2 linked regions of the Bythopirellula goksoeyrii genome follow. The protein of the gene in region 1 interacts with the protein of each later gene in a pairwise test. Links are inferred from orthologs where the notes say so. Each region holds a gene or a part of one and is shown on either strand. Other genes may lie near its edges.

What was found.
Region 2: the proteins of leuS (region 1) and ligA interact in binary tests that used the Escherichia coli proteins (3 or more experiments, as listed by UniProt). The link is inferred for Bythopirellula goksoeyrii from one-to-one orthologs.

What each region holds. Positions count from the first base shown.
Region 1 is NZ_CP042913.1:1,908,865-1,919,290, reverse strand. Bases 5,738-9,197 are described here. They hold leuS (leucine--tRNA ligase), read left to right. Parts: upstream 5,738-6,105; coding sequence 6,106-8,997; downstream 8,998-9,197. Other genes in these bases: Pr1d_RS07615 (glucose-1-phosphate adenylyltransferase), read left to right, coding at 9,050-9,197; Pr1d_RS07625 (homoserine dehydrogenase), read right to left, coding at 5,738-5,935. Outside these bases: Pr1d_RS07650 (hypothetical protein), read left to right, coding at 51-311; Pr1d_RS07640 (bifunctional nuclease family protein), read left to right, coding at 1,060-1,473; Pr1d_RS07635 (aspartate kinase), read right to left, coding at 1,545-3,326; Pr1d_RS07630 (cofactor-independent phosphoglycerate mutase), read right to left, coding at 3,388-4,596; more of Pr1d_RS07625, read right to left, coding at 4,640-5,737; more of Pr1d_RS07615, read left to right, coding at 9,198-10,333.
Region 2 is NZ_CP042913.1:1,696,263-1,706,111, reverse strand. Bases 4,177-7,059 are described here. They hold ligA (NAD-dependent DNA ligase LigA), read right to left. Parts: upstream 6,685-7,059; coding sequence 4,669-6,684; downstream 4,177-4,668. Other genes in these bases: Pr1d_RS06800 (cupin domain-containing protein), read right to left, coding at 6,785-7,059; Pr1d_RS06810 (tetratricopeptide repeat protein), read left to right, coding at 4,177-4,611. Outside these bases: Pr1d_RS06820 (coiled-coil domain-containing protein), read left to right, coding at 1-1,004; Pr1d_RS25695 (hypothetical protein), read right to left, coding at 1,050-1,934; more of Pr1d_RS06810, read left to right, coding at 2,260-4,176; more of Pr1d_RS06800, read right to left, coding at 7,060-7,171; Pr1d_RS06795 (BBP7 family outer membrane beta-barrel protein), read left to right, coding at 7,514-9,544; Pr1d_RS06790 (DUF11 domain-containing protein), read left to right, coding at 9,629-9,849. UniProt on the Escherichia coli protein: DNA ligase that catalyzes the formation of phosphodiester linkages between 5'-phosphoryl and 3'-hydroxyl groups in double-stranded DNA using NAD as a coenzyme and as the energy source for the reaction.

The sequences.
Region 1 (10,426 bases):
CTTATGACTTCAGCACAAGATAGGGCCAGGGGGCCTCCTAGGGCTTGTGAGTGGCCATCTGTACACTTATGGTAATCACGGACGATCACGGCACCCTGGAGGAGAGAGCGATGGAAACCAGCACACTGATCGATTCTATGGAATCGAAGGGCTTTGAAGTGGAACTGAGCGAGACCGGTCGATTGGACGTCGACCAATGGGCCTGCTATGTGTCCCGGGCCAATTGCGGCAAGGGATTCTTTGGTAGTACCGAGTCGGCCGCGCTCAAAAAGGCTGTGGAGGCGGTAGAGGCTGGCGAGGTGGGATGGTAGGTATCAGGGACTTGGTCGCCCTCCGCGTGTATGATGCTCCTACGCACACTCGCGCGAGGGGAGGAATATCTCCTGTTGCTGCCTCGGTCTGGTCCCTTTTCGGGATTCTGACGGACTTCAATTAGTACCTAGCACTCCCTCTGCGCATACCGACTCCGAAAAGGGGGTATTAACAACAACTTCATTGCCGGATTTAATAACTGAATACAATCACATCATTGAATGAGCGGGTCTGGAGCCTTGGCAAGAATTGTTTCAGAATCATCGTAGCACCCGTCAGACCGAACTGGAGGCCGAATACCCACTGCACGTGGTTTGTACTTGGCTGGGAAACAGTGAGAGAGTTGCACGACGCCACTATCTGCAAAATAATCGATGCCCATTTCACCAAAGCGGTGGCCAACAAAGCGCTGGATAATCCGGTGCAGCAGGCGACTGAAATGCCTGGAAGTGCAGCGCGAGAGTCTAATTAATCCTCAGAAAACACAACCGTCTAGTTCGTTTTCAAAGTATAAAGTAGTCCGGGAGGGACTCGAACCCCCGACCAAGGGATTATGAGTCCCCTGCTCTAACCGACTGAGCTACCGGACCGAGCGAATGTGCGAGTATCGCTGATCATTCAGTATGTGGCAACACGCCAAATTTGGGAAGCGGTAGCACTCCCCTCGGGTGCCGTCCTATAATCAAGGCTGACGCGCCCGCTGGGTTGGGCGGGCTTGCAAGGACTTTTGCCCCGAGGGTTTTCGATATGCCAGTGGCCATGGAATTAGCGAGGATCGTGATCAGCGAGGTCACCAGTGAGCAAGTCATCTGGCTGCGCGAGATTGATGGACAACGGATGTTCCCCATTTTGATTGGAATCTTTGAAGCTACGAGTATCGACCGCCGGGTGAAGGGATTTGAAGCACCAAGACCATTGACCCACGATCTCTTAGTCAACGCGGTTGATGCCATGGGGGGCGAGTTCCAGGATGTGGTGATCAACGAACTCAAAGAACATACTTATTTTGCTCAGCTCCGTGTGCGGCATGAGGGCGAACTGATCGAAATCGATTCCCGCCCCAGCGATGCAATTGCCGTGGCGGTAAGCTGCAACCCTCAGCTACCGATCTACGTCTCCGAAGATGTGCTGCACGATGTGATCGACGAGAACAACCTCTAACGAAATGCAGAGTTGGGAGTTCGGATTGCGGAATCGTGTTGCAATCCGTTTTCCCAATCTCAAACTCATTCTCATCCTATCACGTCATCAAACGCGGCCTGCAAGGCCTTAAGTCCTGCCTGGCCTCGATCTGCGGATACGACTACGTTGACCCGCATTTCGCTTGAGCTAACCATTTCGACATTGATGCCGGTGCGAGATAACGCTTGAAACATCCGGACGCCGACACCTGTATGGGTGCGAATGCCGATCCCAAAAACCGACAGGATGGCAATTTGCTTATCGTGAGTGACGGGGCCACATTCCAAGTTCGCGGCCACAGGGCGAACAACTTCGGTAGCGGCTGACACGGATTCCTTGGGCACGGTGAAGCTAATGTTTGCCATCCCATCTCGACCGGTACCTTGTACGATCATATCGACCATGATGTTCTCAGCAGCCACTGCCTCGAAAATCTCAGCGGCGATACCTGGCGTATCCGGAACATGGGAAACCGTGATGCGGCCTTGGGACTCGTCGAGTTGAATGTCATCAATCGTGAGGTCTTCCATGCGTTGCAGCCTCGCAACCACGTCGATGGGACTAGGAGGCTGAACCGCTGCGGATTTGTCTCCAAAGGAAACACGATCCTTGGGGGGCTTGTCCAACTGGAATTCGCTGTGAACGGCACGAAGTGCCTGCATAGCTTGTTCGCGCCGCACAAGGGCAGAAACCTTGATCTGGCTGGTTGTGATCGCCAGAATATTGATTCCTTCATCAGCAAACGCGCGAAACATGCGATCTGCTACACCCGTTTGCGTAGCCATTCCCAGTCCGACGATTGATACCTTGGAAACATTTGCTTCGCTCGTGATCTCAATATCACCTAGTTCATTAGCGACATCATTGACGGCGTTGAGAGTTGCCGGAAGGTCCGATTCCAACACGGTAAAGGAGACCTCCGCCTTGCCACCTTTTCCAACGTTCTGGACAATCATATCGACCGCCACGTTGACGCCGCCAAGTTTTGAGAACAGGGTGTCCATCGTGCCAGGTTGGTCTGGAACATTGGCGAGCGAAATCCACGCTTCGTTTTTGGTCAATGCCACCCCACTCACAGGGCGATCGATGCTTTCTGGCAATAAGTCGATGACCGTGCCTGGCTCATCGCTGAAGCTGGCACTATTGCAAACGTGAATCGGGACGCCAAATTTCTTGCCGAACTCAATCGAGCGGCTATGCATCACTCCGGCACCCATGCTGGCCAACTCCAGAATCTCATCGTGGCTCACGCGATCCATCTTGCGGGCCTCGGCAACGATTCGCGGGTCAGTAGTGAAGACGCCATCGACGTCGGTGTAGATCTCGCAAGCGTCTGCTTGCAGCACCGCAGCCAAAGCGACGGCGGTCGTGTCGCTGCCACCACGTCCAAGTGTGGTGATATTGAAGTCCTCGTCGATTCCTTGGAAGCCGGCGGCGATAACTATATGGCCATCGTCGAGATGCTTGCGCAATCGCTCGGTTGATATGGATTGAATGCGGGCCTTGGTGTGCGAACTATCCGTCTTAATGCCAATCTGGCCACCTGTGAGGCTGACCGCTTTACTTCCCAATTCGTTAATGGCCATTGCCATGAGAGCAACGCTAACCTGCTCGCCTGTGGAAAGGAGCATGTCCATTTCGCGCGCGGGAGGTTTGCTGGTGAGTTGGCCTGCCAGATCCACTAAGACATCGGTGTTCTTGCCCATTGCACTAACGACCATCACTACTTGATGGCCTTGCTGTTGGGTGCGAATTGCCTTGCGGGCAGCGGCTAAAATCTTGTCGGCGTCGGCCACGCTGGTGCCGCCAAATTTTTGAACGATGATACCCATAGTTGAATGCGGAATTCGGAATTAGGATTGCGGAATTTAGGAAGGGGAATGGAATGTTGCGTTATGTGTTCGGTCCAGTGAACCAGCCCATGGTGCGCCAGCCTTCGTCGAAAGCCAGATCAGAATTGGCGGCGTTGGTGTCGCCGTAGCTGGTGAATTTGTCTGGAGTAATGCCTGTTCCTGCCATGGCTACGGGAACGTGACCATGCGTGTGGGTTTTCGTGCTCAGGAAAGTCGGATGGTCGGGGGATATCATGATCCGCCAATCCCCTGTTGACTTCAAGGCTTCCACGACCGGAGCGACGACATGCGTATCGATTTCTTCCAGAGCAGTGACTTTCTTGCCACAATCTCCCTCGTGAGAGGCTTCGTCGGGCGCTTCGACATGGACACAAACCAGATCGACCTCCTTGAGGGCGTCAACAGCATGGCGACCCTTGGCGGCATAGTCGGTGTCGGTGTAGCCGGTGGCGCCAGGGACTTCGATCCGCTGCCAACCAACGAGTGATGCTAAACCGCGGAGCAAGTCAACGGCGGTGATCATCGCCCCCTGAGGACCATAAACATCTGAGAATGCTGCGAGTTTAGGTGCCTTGCCTATCCCCCAGAGCCAAACGTTGGTGGCAGGCGGTTTTCCAGCGGCAAGGCGTTTCATATTGACTGGATGATTGACAAAGAGATCGATTGTCGCCGACATAAGGTCGTTAAGAACGTCGCTTCCCGGTCCTCGCGGGAAATTGTCGAGTACGGTCTTGTCGGTGAGATCATGCGGAGGCGTGGCACGCATGTCCATGGTGAAAGGGGCAGGACGCTGTTTGCCTCGCCAGATGAGCAGATTGCGGTAGCTGACACCTGGAATAAATTCGAGTCCATCGCCGCCAAGTTTTTCCTGGGCTGTTACCAGAAGTTCAGTTGCTTCCTCAGTAGAGATGTGTCCGGCGGTAAAGCTCTGCATGATCTGGTCTTCGATAGTGACCAGATTGCAGCGGATAGCCCAATCATCGGGCGAAAGCTCGATGCCCTGTGCAGCGGCTTCGATAGGGGCGCGGCCTGTGAAGTTGGTCAGGGGGTCGTAACCCAACAGGCTCATGTTGCCGACTTCGGAACCGGCGGGGAGTACCTTGGGAGTATGACAGGCGCGAGCCACAACACCTGAGGCCGCAATGGCGTCCATGGCGGGAGTGCGAGCGGCTTCAAGGGGTGTCTGTCCGCCGAGTACAGACTGGGGCTCGTCGGCGGCACCGTCGGGGATAATAATGGCGTATTTCATGGTGTTTTACTGGTCGCTGAAGCGACCAGTCCGTCGAGGAATATCAGTCTCGAACCCACATGCGGACCAAGGATCCTTGCACGCTTTCGAAGGACGCGATCTCCTCGCACGCTTTCGCGGCGGCACCTTCGGTGGTTTCGTGGGTCATGATCACTAGGGGCAAAATATGGCTGCCTTCATCTGCTTCGTGTTGCAGTACCGAGGCGATGGATACTTCCTGGCGCCCTAAGGCGGTGGCAACCTGAGCGAGTACACCGGGATGGTCCTGTACATTCGCCCGAATATAAAATCGACCCTTGGCCTGAGCGTAGTCGTTGGCGGTGACCCGCGCCTGGCGGTTGGACCAGAGTTCGAGTGTCTTGAAGGTAATTTCCGTGCGGCCAACGGCCGTGTCGATTAAGTCGGCCACTACGGCCGAAGCCGTAGGCATCTGTCCCGCTCCAGCTCCGTAGAATAAAAGAGGACCCACAGCGTCGCCGATGACACGAATGGCGTTGAATGGGCCACTCACTTCGGCCAGTGGGGTGCCTAATTTCAGCAGTGTAGGTGAGACATGGAGTTCCAAGCCCTCGTCCACCAATTGTGCCACAGCCAAGAGCTTGATCGTGTAGCCCATCTCCTCAGCGTATTGAACATCCGCCACATCGAGATTGTCGATACCGGTGCGAGGGATATCTTGCCAGTCGACGCGGGCTCCGAAGGCCAAGTGAGCGAGGATCGCTAGCTTTTGCGTTGCATCTGACCCATCGACGTCCATCGTGGGATCGGCCTCGGCATAGCCCAGCTCTTGAGCCTCAGCAAGCACATCTGCATAGGCGGTGCCATTTTCGTGCATCTCAGAGAGAATAAAGTTGCTTGTGCCATTGAGAATGCCAAAAAGCGATTCAATTTGATTGGCCGACAAACACTGACCGATATTGGCAATGATGGGAATCCCACCGGCAACTGACGCTTCGAAAGCGATGGAGCGACCCAGTTCACGAGCACGGTCGAATAACTCCGGGCCGTGCTGGGCAAGTAGGGCCTTGTTGGCCGTGACAACGTCTTTGCCACTTTCGAGCAGCTTGAGCATGATTGTGCGAGCAGGTTCAAGCCCGCCGATGAGTTGGGCCACCACTTCAATCTCGGGGTTGCTGAGCACCTCGTCGATATCGTCGGTTAGCACCCCAGCTGGCAAGTCGCAGTCCCGCGCCTTGTCCAAATCCCGGACTACAGCCTTTTCCAGCCAAAGGGTGCGGCCCGCATGTCGGCCCGTGCGGTCGCCATAGTCCAGCAGCAGCCGAGCCACGCCTGAACCGACGGTCCCAAGTCCGATAATGCCTACCTTAGTCTTGTCCATATTCTTCATTTAAAGGGTCACAACAAGGGTATCGAATCTGGCCATCGTAGTTGGCCCGGGCTAAGAACGTCAACTGGCACGCGGTTCGCGCAAGTGCTTTGCTACTGTAGAATTAGCGTTTCTGTGTATCCTAATTCAGCAATCCCAATCCGCGTCCCGTAATTCTCCTTATGCCACGATACAATCCGGCCACCGTCGAACCCAAGTGGCAAGCCTACTGGGATCAGAACCAGACTTTTGCCTCTCCCCAGATGCCCACGGGAGAAAAGCTGTATGCACTTGATATGTTCCCCTACCCAAGTGGCGACGGGCTGCATGTCGGCCATCCCGAAGGGTACACAGCTACCGACATCGTTTGCCGGGCCGCCCGCATGCAGGGAAAGAGTGTTTTGCACCCCATGGGGTTCGATGCCTTTGGGCTCCCGGCCGAAGAGCATGCGATCAAAACAGGGGAGCATCCGCGGATTCAGACCGAGAAAAATATCGACACATTCCGCCGGCAGTTGAAGATGCTTGGCTTCAGCTACGACTGGTCACGGGAACTGGCCACCACCGATGTTGAGTACTTCCGCTGGACTCAGTGGATCTTCTTGCAGATCTACGACACCTGGTTCGATGAGCAGCAACAGAAGGGTCGGCCCATTGCGGAGTTACCGATTCCCACGGAGGTGGCCGATGCGGGAGAGGATGCGGTACGTGAGTATCGCGACGAGCATCGCTTGGCGTTTCAAAGCTTTGCGCCGGTGAATTGGTGCCCAGCATTGGGGACGGTGCTAGCCAATGAAGAAGTAATCGATGGGAAGAGTGAGCGCGGAAGCCATCCCGTCGAGCGACGCCCCCTGCGGCAATGGATGCTGCGGATCACTTCTTATGCGAGCCGCTTGGAATCCGATTTGGAACTTGTGGATTGGCCCGAAAGCGTGAAGGCGTTGCAGCGGAATTGGATAGGTCGCAGCACAGGGGCGGAAGTAGACTTTTACCTGGGCTCTGAAGCAAACTGGTCGCTGAAGGGACCAGTCCAAAACTTTCCCAGGAAACCGTCAGATGATGTTCTGCGGATTTATACCACGCGACCTGACACGCTGTTTGGGGCAACCTACATGGTGATCGCTCCGGAACATCCATTTGTGGAGCGGCTAACCACCGCTGATCATGCTACCGCTGTGAAAAAGTACTGTGAACAAGCCGCCGCTAAGAGCGATCTGGATCGCACGGAACTGGCCAAGGAAAAGACGGGTGTCTTTACCGGCAGCTACGCGATCAACCCGGCCAATGGAGAACAGGTGCCAATATGGATCGCCGATTATGTTTTGATCAGCTATGGCACGGGGGCTATTATGGCAGTCCCTGCCCATGACGAGCGCGACTTTGAATTCGCTGAGCAATACAAGATCCCAATCAAGTGCGTCGTTAAGCCGGGAGACAACGTCCCCCAGGGCGATCTGGAAAGAATTCTCGCCGGCGAGCAAGTTTTCACGGACCAAGGTACGGCTATCAACTCCGATGAGTTCGATGGCCTCTCCACCGCTCAATTAAAGAGAAAGATCACTGAATCCCTCTCTACTCGCGGCCTGGCCCGTGAAGCCGTCAACTACAAACTCCGCGATTGGCTCTTCAGTCGTCAACGATTTTGGGGTGAACCATTTCCCATACTTCACGAACTCGACGACGAAGGCAATCCCACAGGTCGTATTCGTGCGGTGGACGAAGCCAATTTACCTGTGGATCTGCCGCATCTCGAAGACTTCAAACCGCACGGTCGCCCCGAGCCTCCTTTGGATAAGGCCCCCGATGAATGGCTTTACCCCGTCATCGATGGAGTGCACTACAAGCGAGAAACCAACACGATGCCCCAATGGGCGGGTAGCTGCTGGTACTATCTGCGGTTTCTGGATCCCGACAATACCAAGGTGGCAATCGATCCAGAGATCGAAAAGGCTTGGATGCCGATTGATCTTTACGTCGGCGGAGCAGAACATGCCGTGCTCCATTTGCTCTACGCACGGTTCTGGCACAAGGTGCTTTTTGACCGAGGTGTTGTCAGCACGGCCGAGCCTTTTCAGAAGTTGATCAACCAAGGAATGATTCTGGGTGAATTAGAGTACAGAGCGGTTAAATGCGATGGCGAATGGGTATCACTTGCTTCTGTCCCACCTCATGTCCTTGAAGGAGTTGAATCAGGCACCGTTCTATCTGCGGAAGAGATAGTCACAGCAACTTACAGGGGCCAAGGAAAATATTTATTTGATGATAAGAAATGGGCAATTCTTTGGTTAAATGAAAGCATGGTCGAAAAAGTCGATGGCCGATTTGTTCTCAAGGATGACCACTCAATTCAAGTGCATTCCTGTGTATTTAAGATGTCCAAGAGTCGAGGGAACGTCATCAACCCTGATCTTGTAGTTAAGGAATACGGTGCCGATTCGCTGCGGTTGTATGAGATGTTCATGGGTCCGCTGGAGGCTACCAAGCCTTGGAGCATGGAAGGGGTAAACGGTGTGTTTGGCTTTCTCTGCCGAGTATGGCGATTGATTGTGGATGATCGGGCAGAATCGATTGAGCTAAATTCTGCGGTTTGTGATGAGGAGCCCAATGACGAGGAACTAAGAGTACTCCACAAGACAATCAAAGCCGTTACCGAGGACATCGCTAAACTGTCTTTTAACACCGCCATCGCCCGCATGATGGAATTCACAAACTACTTCACTAAGAATGACCGCCAGCCCCGCGCCGTGTTGGAGCCCTTTGTTCTTCTATTGGCCCCTTTTGCCCCACACATAGCCGAAGAGTTGTGGCAGGCGCTGGGCCACGAGAATACACTGGCTTATGAACCCTGGCCGTCTTACGATGAAGGAGTGCTGGTTGAGTCCACAGTGGAAATCCCCGTGCAAGTAAACGGCAAACTACGTGGAAAGATCACCGTGCCTGCCGATGCGAATGCGGATATGATGGAAGAATTGGCCCGACAGGACGCGAGTATTTTAGAGTATCTCGATGGCAAGCAAATTGCCAAAGTGATTGCGGTGCCCGGGCGGATGGTTAGCTTTGTCGTGAAGAATTAGAGGCGATTCGGATTATCAACGAACGCTCGCAATATAAAAGGACCAACTTCTCATGCGAAATACGATCGCCGTTGTCTTAGGCGGAGGCCAGGGTTCACGATTGATGCCACTGACTAAATATCGCTCCAAGCCGGCAGTTCCGTTGGCAGGCAAGTATCGACTTATAGACATTCCACTCTCAAATTGTCTCAACAGCGGGTTGAATCGAATCTATGTGCTGACGCAGTTTCTCTCCGTGAGTTTGCATCGGCACATTCGTGGCACGTACCGATTCGACAACTTCAGCGCTGGATTTGTCGAGTTATTGGCCGCCCAGCAGACCATGGCTGAAGGGACCGACTGGTATCAGGGGACTGCGGATGCCGTACGAAAAAACCTACGCTATCTCACTCAACCTGGCACGAAGTATGTCGTCATCCTTTCCGGCGACCAACTCTATCACATGGACTTTACCGAGATGCTCAAGACCCATCGCGAGTCGGGCGCTGACATCACGATTGCCGCCAAGCCGGTCCATAGCCATGAGGCCGGTGGGTTAGGAATCATGCGAGCCGACGATACGGGCCGGGTAATTCGTTTTGCTGAAAAGCCGAAGACAGAAGAAGAATTGAACTCAGTGCGAACGTCGCCTGCTTGGATTGATGCCCATGGAGTGTCGAGTATGGGCCGCGACTGTTTGGCTAGTATGGGGATCTATATTTTCAATGCCGATGTCTTAGCCTCGGCATTGGAAAACACGGACCATCGCGACTTCGGCAGAGAAGTATTTCCAACTTCAATTGGCACTCGCAAGGTTCAGCTTCACCTTTTTGATGGCTATTGGGAAGATATTGGTACGATCCGATCTTTCTTTGAAGCGAATCTGCAGCTTACCCTCCCAAATGCTCCCTTTGAACTGACAGATTCCGAGGCAGTTATTTATTCTCGGCCTCGCTTCCTGCCACCTACTCGCTTCGACGGAGCTACGATCGAAAGCAGCCTGGTTGCGGATGGCTGTATCATTGAACCCGGTACGCATATTGTTAACAGTGTAATAGGGCTTCGCTGCAAGATCGGTCGCAACGTGACCATACGCGATTCCATCATCATGGGTGCCGACTTCTATGAATCACCGGGAGCAACCAGACACACGGATGAGTGGCCAGCCATGGGAATTGGAGATGGAACGCTCATTGAGAAAGCGATCGTGGATAAGAATTGTCGTATTGGTCCAGGGGCACAAGTCGTCAATCCAGGAGACCGGCCAGATTGTGAAGTGAACGAGGTTTGTTCGCTGAGGGATGGAATCCTGGTTGTCGAGAAAGATGCATGCCTTCCCGCGGAATGGCATGTTTAGCGTAATCAAATCGCGGCAATCCTTTCATTCCCTACATTGACACCCAGTTCGTTGAAAAACTTAGTACTGCACAAGAACCAAATTACTTCCGGA
Region 2 (9,849 bases), 210 kb from region 1 along the record:
CGACGACCGAAGTCTCCTTGCAGCAGCGTTCGACGAGAATCCACGACGCAGATTCTGAACTAAACAAACGCCTGGAAGATCTGCGAGCTTGGGAACTAAGATTGGGAGAAGAGAGTAGCGAGCTAGAATTCCAACGTGCTGAACTCGGGCGCATCCAGCAAGAAGTGGAGTACAAGCTGTGCGACGCCACAGAACAAGATCGCCGTATTCGCTTCCGGGAACAAGAAATCAAGACCGCTCTGCAACGATTTGAACGACTCGGTGTCACAGAGCAGAAAATGGTGGAGCTGCAACAAACAGCCAACTTGTTCGAGCAGCGAGCGGCAAATCTCACAGCCGCTGAATCGATGTTGGCCGAACAACAGGTGCAACTCGCAGAGCAGCGTTCAGAACTTGAGCATCAAGAGCTGAAGTTCAAAAACCATGTCACTACAGAGCGCAAGCGGTTGGCGAAAGAAAAGGAAACTACCAGTCTGCAGCTGGCACGGCGAGAGCAGGAAATCGACCGCCGTGAAGCGATGCTGGACCAACGTCAGGACGCGCTCGAGCAATTGCAAGAAGAATTGCGCAGTGCGCAACGAGAAGTGTTGGAAATCCGGCTGGCCACGGAAGAAACCTGGTTGCAACTACAAGGCGTGCTCGCACCGGCAACCTTGTCGCGTTCCATATCGCAATTGCGTGTGCGACTTGCCGACCATTTTCAGTTGGCAGCGGACGAAGCAAGCCGTCGCCATCGGGAATTGGAATCCGTGCGTAGCGAACTGGCTACGGAACACTCCCAATTGGCCAATCAGCGTCAAGACCTACAGTTGTGGCTGGACCGCCGCGAGCAAGACCTCGAACAACGGGCAGCCCGACTGGTCGCCCGCGAGCAAGAACTCGATGCCCAGCAGCGCACTTACGAAGAAGCCGAGCTAAACTGGCAAGCCCAACAAGCAGAGTACCAACACGAACTGCAGCGGCTGCTGGCCGCTGAACGTGCCTGCTGGAGTCACGCGGCGTAGCGAGACGGATGGAATCGGTCCAATTCCGCGCTGGTTCCGGTTGTGTTAGCTGTTGTCCGCCGATTGGTCGCTTTGTGGACCGACAGTTTCGGGAATATCCAATTTCTCCGGTGTGGCATCTTTCTCGCCGTCTGGATTTCTCTCGCTGACGGGTTTCCAGTTGCGACGTTCTACCTTTTGGCCGGCAGTTGCCTGCTGGGCTCCAGCGACGATCGCCATTGCGTTCTTGATCTCAGCAGGAGAGAAATACGGATCTCGCACAACTTGGCGGGCCGTGCCCGTGAGTTTGGCGGCAAGTTCTTGCCAACTTACATTGCTATTCACATTCCAGACTGCTGCTTGCGCTGCAGCAGGCTGCAGGTCACCATTGGCATAGGCAGCCACAATTTCAATCACAGCGGGGTCGGCGACAACATCTTCGATGGGACGAATTTCATAAGGCTTGTTCGACGAAGGATCCCGAAGACCATGGTCCAGACACAACAGTGGGACGTCGATCGTGTTGACTTTTTCAGGGGCAACATTGAAGCGTCCGCCACCGCCGCCTCGACCACCGCCGCCTCGACCACCGCCGCCTCGACCGCCGCCGCCGCCGCCGACACTTTGCTGCCCGCCGCCGCCGCCGCCCAAACCGCCACCACCTCCACCACCGCCAAATTGATGCATGACGGGAACTCCAGCAAAGGCATCGGGAATGAGCACATCAACAGGTTCATCGGTCTTGTTAGTCAAGAACAATCGGCCGCGCTGACTATCGCGAGCGATGAACTTTGCGTCGATCACGCCTTGGTCGATGGCATCGAACACATCGAGCGCCGGTGCCGTCTCAGCAGCAGGTTCATCAGCTCTTGAATGCTGCCCACTTACGGCAGTTCCCAAGACCATGATTGCCAATACCAGATACCATTTCATCATTTGGGCGGACGCCATGACAGTACAACCTTTTCAGAAGCCGAGGACTACTTGGTTTCTTGAAGCCCCAGCTGATCGCAGGGCTTGAATTACGAAGGGTTGGCTGAATTGACAATAATTCAGCCGGTCTCTCCAGCATAAACTGGCGCACGCCAATTGCCAACATTTTCATGAATGTCCCCGCCAAATCGGTCGGTTTTGCCGCCTATGTCTTGAATGATTGGCCAATATGCCATTTTGGGAGCCGATTTCTCAGTTTTCTCCCCATCAGCGGGAGGACGCAGCGGGGAAGGGTGCAATACTTGGAGATAGGCCCCCGATTTCACTCAGATCGCTTAAATCCGTGTCTACAACGCAACTTTCTCCAACCGCCAAAGCCCGCCACCAGAGCTGGATCATCTCTCCCTGGTGGGACATGACGTACGTCGTAGTCACGCCAATACTGATTGTACCGGTCATATTGGTTCTGGTGCGTCAGTGGCTCACCCCCGAGCAAGTTTCGTTGGCGGTGATATCATTTGCTTCCCTGGGACATCATCTGCCAGGCTTCATGAGGGCGTACGGCGATCGAGAGCTTTTTGCGCGATATCGCATGCGTTTTCTTTTCGTGCCTCCTCTGGTGTTCGCTATGGCTCTCTGCTTTACGCCTCCCAGCGGATTGGCTCAGTGGCTCCACCTTCCTTGGCGACATCTCCACGGACTAGAGTTGGTCTTGCTGATTTGGGGCACTTGGCACGGATTGATGCAAACATACGGTTTCATGCGCATCTACGACCTGCGACGGGGAGTGACCGATCGCTTGACTGCCCGTCTCGATCATTGGCTCTGCCTGACTGTGTTTGTTGCTGGTGTTGTGTTCAGCGATGCCCGCATGTTCGGCATTGCCAAAACGATGTGGGAGTCTGGCCTTCCTATATTTGGTCCCGTCTGGCTCGATTGGGCGCGGCTGCTGATTGGCGGAGCGCTGATCGCGGTCCTGATTGGCTATCTGGTGAACCTCCTACGACTGCATAAAGCCGGCTATCCGATCTCTTGGGTCAAACTATTGCTAATCGGTACGACTGGTTGGTTCTTCTGGTACACGGGACGACTCTCGGTCAATCTCTTGATTGGCATTGCGATGTTCGAGATCTACCACGCCGTCCAGTACTACGCGATCGTATGGATCTACAACAAGCGCCTCTTCAACCGCGCCGGCAATCGCTTCGGACCATTGGGTTTTCTCTTCGAAGATCGATGGAGCATGTTGGGCCTCTACTTGGCAGCAATTGCGGCATATAGCTCAATTCGCTACTTCACGGTGGACGCCAATGCCTACATTTTCACCGCAGGAACCGAGAATGCCTACCAGTGGCTTATCGCCGCTTTCGTGACTTCTTCGTTTCTCCATTTCTACTTTGACGGCTTCATCTGGAAAGTAAGTGAACGCAAGACACAGGAGAATTTAGTCGAGACTCCAACGAGCGATGCCCCGCCGATGATCACTGTACCGGCGGCAATCCATGCGGCCAAATGGGCATTACTACTTGCCATCATGGCGGGTCTGCTATTCGCTGAGCGCAGGCGCTTGCTGCTTGAACCTGAGGACGGCCCTTCCGAGCGTTTAGTCGCCTTGGCTGCGCTAACACCTAATCTTCCCGAATGCCACGCCTTGCTCAGTCGCAATGCATTGTCCAAAGGCAATGCCCCACAGGCCATACTCCACGCCGAGAAAGCCTTGGCCCTTCGTGAGCGTTCTCACACTGCCCACGCTGATTTGGGTCTAGCCTATCTGCTGGGCAACCGATTGCAGGAAGCCAAGCGGCAGTTCGAAAAGGCCATCGCCATCGCTCCGAATCAATGGTCGCATCATTGCGATCTGGGGACGGTACTCCACCGCCTGGGCGAGCAAGAACAAGCTGAAGTCGAACTGAAGCTCGCAGTTGAACTGGGCTCCGAGTCGGCCGAACCTTACGAACAATTGGCGGACTTTTATCTCGATCAGAACCAAACTCAACAAGCAGCAACGCTGTACACAACGATCGCAGAGCGATTCCCAGATTCTCTCATCGGAGAATTGGGAAAGATTCAATTACTCAACCGCGACGGCCATCACCACCAAGCGGTCGAACTGGCAAGCTTCCTCGCCGCTGACAATGCCGACAACTGGAGAGTCTTGGCCGCACTGGGCGCTTCGCTCAATGCCGCCGGAGACCCCCAACGCGCGTTGGTACCTTTGAAAGATGCACTTCAAATCAGTCCGGAGTCTGCTGAACTGAACTATCAGATGGGGCTTACGCAATTCCAGTTAAACAAACCCATGCGCGCAATCACGTTTCTATCGCGAGCACAGAAACTCGACCCGCAACATTTCACTTCCCAGTTACAGCTTGCCAATACTTACTACGTGTTGGGGGCTGTCGACTCGGCACTGGAAGCCTATCAACGTGCCCTAGATCTCAAACCAGGAGACCCCGCAGCAAGTGCCAACTATGGCGGCCTGCTAGCTCAATTGGGCATGAATGCCGAAGCCGAGCGGGCCTATCGTGCAGGGCTCGCGGTGCATCCTGATGCCCCACAACTCAACTACAATCTGGGTCTACTGTTGTGGCAGCAAGGCGCACATGAGGAAGCCCGCCAACTCATCCGCCGCGCTGAGCAACTCGGCGTAGCGATTTCACCGGAAGTGAATGCTGCGATCCGTAAAACGAATTAGGGCTTTGTTAGGACTTTTTTTGGAGTTGAGCGCAATCTTTAGGAATGACAAAGTACTTCACTCGCCGGCACAGAGCGCATGGAACTCTTCTTCGGTAAGCACGGCGACGCCTAGCTCCTGGGCCTTGGCAAGTTTGCTTCCGGCCTTTTCACCTGCGACCAGGTAGTCCGTGCTCGCAGAGACGCTACTGGTCGCTCTTCCGCCATATTGCTCTATCAGCAATTGGATCTCATCACGAGTATAGTTTTCTAACTTCCCAGTGACGACAAACGACTTTCCGGCAAACGGCTGATGCTGTGGGGCAGTGGTCTGCTCTTTTACCATCCCCATACTAACGCCAGCCTCTTCCAAGCCGTTGATCGTTTCGATTCCGTTTTCGTTGTGTAGAAAACTGTAGACGCTCTCAGCGATGATCGGACCGACCTCTTCTACTTGGCTTAATTGTTCGATAGTCGCCGCCTGCAATGCAGACATCGTCTGAAATTGCTCAGCAAGAATGGATGCTACACGGGTTCCGACGTGGCGGATCGTCAACCCGTTCAACAGCCTGGCAAATGAGCGTGACTTACTTTCTCGAATCGCGTCCACCACATTCTGAGCTGACTTCTGCCCCATCCGTTCGAGCTGGGCGAGTTGTTCAACGGTCAAATCGTACAAATCTGCAAAACGCTTCACCAGTCCCGTCGAGACAAGTTGGTCAATCAGCTTTTCGCCTAGTCCCTCGATATCCATCGCGGTTCGACTCGCAAAATATTGCAACCGTTCGCGCAGCTGAGCGGGACAGGCGAGGTTTGGACAACGAATATAGACGCCCCCCTCGTCTTTCACCAATTCACTCTCGCACTCGGGACAGTGTGTCGGAAAAAGAAATGGCTTTGTCCCTTCAGGCCTCAAGTGAGTCTCAACCCGTAAAATATGCGGAATAATCTTCCCCGCCTTCTCAACCACAACCGTATCGCCCTCGCGCACGTCTTTCCGGGCGATCTCGTCGGCATTGTGCAGGCTGGCTCGACTTACTGTCGTGTCAGCGAGTTCCACCGGCTCCAGTTCCGCCACCGGAGTGATGGTGCCCGTCTTGCCAACTTGGACGCGGATTTCATTGAGCCGCGTTACGGCCTCGTATTTCTCAAACTTGTAAGCGATCAGCCAGCGGGGGCTCTTGCTGGTGGCACCCAACCGCCCGCGTTGATCGAACCGATTCACTTTCAACACGAGTCCGTCGACTTCGAAATCGAGTTCGTGAAGTCGTTCGATAAGCCCCTCGCAATGTGTGATCGCTGCCTCAAAGTCAGGAAAACATTCGACGTGCGGTGTTGCCGGCAACCCCCAATCACCAAGCTGTTTGAGAAACTCCATGTGTGTCGTCGCATGAAGACCTTCGACTTGGCCCACACCGTGGCAAAAGAGTCGCAGTCGCCTCTCGGCACAGATTCGTGGATCTAGCAGGCGTATACTTCCAGCCGTAACATTCCGTGTGTTTGAGTAAGCTTCGAGCCCCTGCTCCTGACGCTTCTCGTTGAGTCTCACCAGATCCGCATTGGTCATGTAGATCTCACCACGAACTTCGACCAGCGGCGGAAACCCGTCGCCAGCAAGCCGCAGAGGGACCCCCAGCACGGTACGGACATTGTGAGTGACATCGTCGCCAGTGGTGCCGTCACCCCGTGTGACGCCACGAGTGAGTTGTCCTTGTTCGTAGATGAGTGACATGGCCACGCCATCAATCTTGAGTTCCACGACCCACTCGATGCTCTCATCCGGCAGCAACTTCGCCGTCCGCTCGCCATACCTACGAAGTTCCTCAAGGCTGTAGGTGTTGTCGATCGACATCATCGGCACCAGATGCCGCACCGAGTTCAATTCGTCGACCGGCGCTCCACCTACTCGTTGCGTGGGACTATCCGGCGTCACCAGAGCAGGATGTGCGGCTTCAAGTTCCTTGAGCCGATCCATGAGCCGATCGTACTCGAGGTCCGTGATCGTCGGCGCGGCCTCCCCGTAGTATCGCGCATCATGGCCGCGAATCTCCTCGCGGAGTGATTCAATCTCAGATTCGACGTGCGCCTTACTCATCCGTTTTTGTCATAGCCGTTGGCGGAAGCCAATGGTTGCCATGGAGAAAACCGCGGGCTTCCGCCAGCGGCTACTATGATTGAATCCACTGTGATTCTTCTCAAGATTCCAACCCGCACTCTGGCACAACAGTGACGTTCTTGCCGGTAGCAGAGTTGGGAATCAGGCAAAGGAACTTCAGTGGAACGGAACCTGTGTTCTTGAACTGGTGGACATCCTCAGGCGAGACAAACACCACGTCGCCTTGCTCAAGGGGATGCTCCACGTCCCCTTCGAGAACAGTGCCACTTCCTTCGACGACGTAAATCTCGTGCTCGTAGTCATGAAAATGTCTTGGGGTGTGGCCCCCCGGAGCGACTTCAAATTGACGCATCACAAAATTCGGGGCCTCTTCATCCTTGCCGACGAGTATCTGCACTTGGCACCCGTCAGCCCCCTCCATATCCACCTTATTACGTGGCACATCTTTGGAATGTTTCAGTTTCATTTTTCTTCGTTTACTCCAAAATCTCAGTTCGATGGGAATGCTATCACCGCTTAACCCTCATCCATGGCCATTAACTGACCAATCGCAGTCCGATCATGATAGCAACTTCTTACCTATCAGACATGCTAACCGAGCTACTTCATAGCCCCTATTTTCGTCTTCCACAGAATCTTGCAAGCGAAGATCGATCCGCTGGAAAAATTGCTCTTGCCAGGGGATTCCCCACTTTGCTACAACCCTGCCGCTTTTCGTGACTACCTCTTCTCTACTACCACCTTATCCAGTCCCGATTGGCCTGAACTGACTGATTGTCTGCGCAGGTGCACGGGGAAGGACGAACACATGACTGTCGCGCGATACCAATCGTACGCCGTGCTCGGCGCTGCGTATCTCTTGCTATTTGCTTTTTCGCTTCAGGCGGCTGATGCCCAACAGCAGAGGTCTTCCGCCAATGGGACGAATCGGACGAACGAAACCGATCGTGCCGCTGGGAATATGCTAGATGCCATTTTTGATAACCCGGCCCCAGTTTCCCGTGGTGGAAATTACTCGGCACGGAGGGTCTCTAGAACGAGGCCTGCGAACCAGCCGAAACTGCAAGCGAAGCTTGTGCGTAATTCCAGCGAGTCGGAAGGGACCCCTCCCTATGCCTTGGTTGATCGCTATGGGGGCGTGCTCCGCTATGTCGAGCCGGTCGACCGAGTTGATTTGAAGCCTTATCTAGGCAAAGTCGTGGGGGTGAAGCACGACACGGGCGATGTCTTGCTCGCTTCACAACTGATGCTGCCAAGCCTTTCCAATACTAAGACGAGCAATGGCGTACAGCTTGCGGCATTCCAAGAGCCCATTCCTGCGGGCACTGAGGAAGGGGAAGCGCTGCTCGAACCGACCCCAGCCGACGATTCTGATTCAGCGATAGCGATGGAAGAAACATATTCCTACGATGGTTCATTCGATGGCGACCCCTTGTACCTGGGCGACGAAGGATTCCATTTAGGTGGTTACCCCGATGGTGGCCATTTGGGATGCGACGTACTCGGAGGCTGTGGAGCAGGCGTCTGGCAACCCAGTCGCGTTTACTTACGTGGTGAATACTTGCTCTGGTGGTTCGACGGCATGGATACGCCGCCACTGGTGACAACAACTACCGACGAAACGGAACTAGGAGCCATTCTCCCCAATCCAGGAGTCGAACCTGGAAATCCCAACTATCCACGTCTCACTTTTCCAGACACCTCGATACTCTATGGTGGCAACCCCATCCTTGAAGATTCTCGTAGTGGCTTCCGTGTCTCCTTAGGTTCCTGGATCGACGACGAGCGCAAGCAGGCCCTCGAAGCAGACTACCTCTACTTGGGCACGATCGATGAATCATTCACCGCAGGGGGTGTCGACGGAACTCCGATTATCTCCCGCCCCTATTTCGAGCTCGTTCCTTTCTTCTTGGACGACGAAGATGAAATGGTCTTCCTGCCGCCTCGAGAAGCGGCCGAACAGGTTTCGTCGGCGCTGCTCAATGGCGACGTGACCGTGACATCTAGCAGTGAATTTCAAGGCGCTGGCTTTAGACTTCGTCATAATCTGTGCCGATGCGGCGCTGCCGACATCTGCTGCGGTGACTGCGTTGGTGGCTGTGGTGCAGGAATTGCCTGCGGTGGAGGGATCGACTGCGGTTGCGGACCTATCGGCTGTGGAAGTTGCTGCGGCCCCGTTTGTGGTGATCGCCGCTATGTTGACTTCCTACTTGGTTTCCGTTGGTACGGGTTGCAAGAGCAGCTTCAAATATTCGAAGACTTGGAAGTAAACGTAACCGACCCCGATATTATTCTTCCGGACGATTTTCCCCCGAATGGAACTCGCACGACTGTGTTGGATCGCTTCAGCACTAGCAATGATTTCACTGGAGGCGAGCTTGGATTCGATTGGGGAATCGAGCGCAACCGCTGGTCGTTGAGCGTGCTGTCGAAAATCGGCATCGGCAACAACCACCAGAAAGTTTCGATTGCTGGCCAAACGACACTGACTCCTGTCGAAAACGACCCTCCCCCTCCACAAGAGGGTGGATTGCTAGCGCAGGTCTCAAATATTGGTGACTATGAACGTGATAGCTTCTGCATGATTCCTGAAATCAATCTCAATCTTGGCTACAAGCTGACGCCTAATCTCAAGTTGATCGGAGGATATACCCTCCTGTACTGGACCGATGTGGTGCGCCCCGGCGACCAAATCGATCGAGAAATCAACGGCACCCTGGTACCGAGATTTGGCGAAGAGCCTAACGCTGTCATCCCCCCCTTCCGACCGCAGTTCGTCTTTAACGAGACAAATATGCTGATTCAGGGATTCAACCTCGGGGGTGAGTACTCCTGGTGAACTACCAGGGTGTAATCTGCCGATACATCTCTCACGGACTGCTCTTTTCGTGACAGGTTTGCTAGCACTCGTGAGGTAATTTCTATGGCTGCTCAAGGCCCAAAGTTTTCGAAGTTCCCGGTTCGCACCCGCACCAATGGCCGCAAAAACCAGCATCGATCGTTGCGACGATCCAATTTGAAATTCGAAACACTTGAAGCTCGCCAAATGCTTGCCGCAGATATGGCCGAGATCATCGGTACGGTTCGTACCGATTTGCAGGGTGACGGCGACTCGAGCAATGACGTGGTGATTGCCGGCGCAGC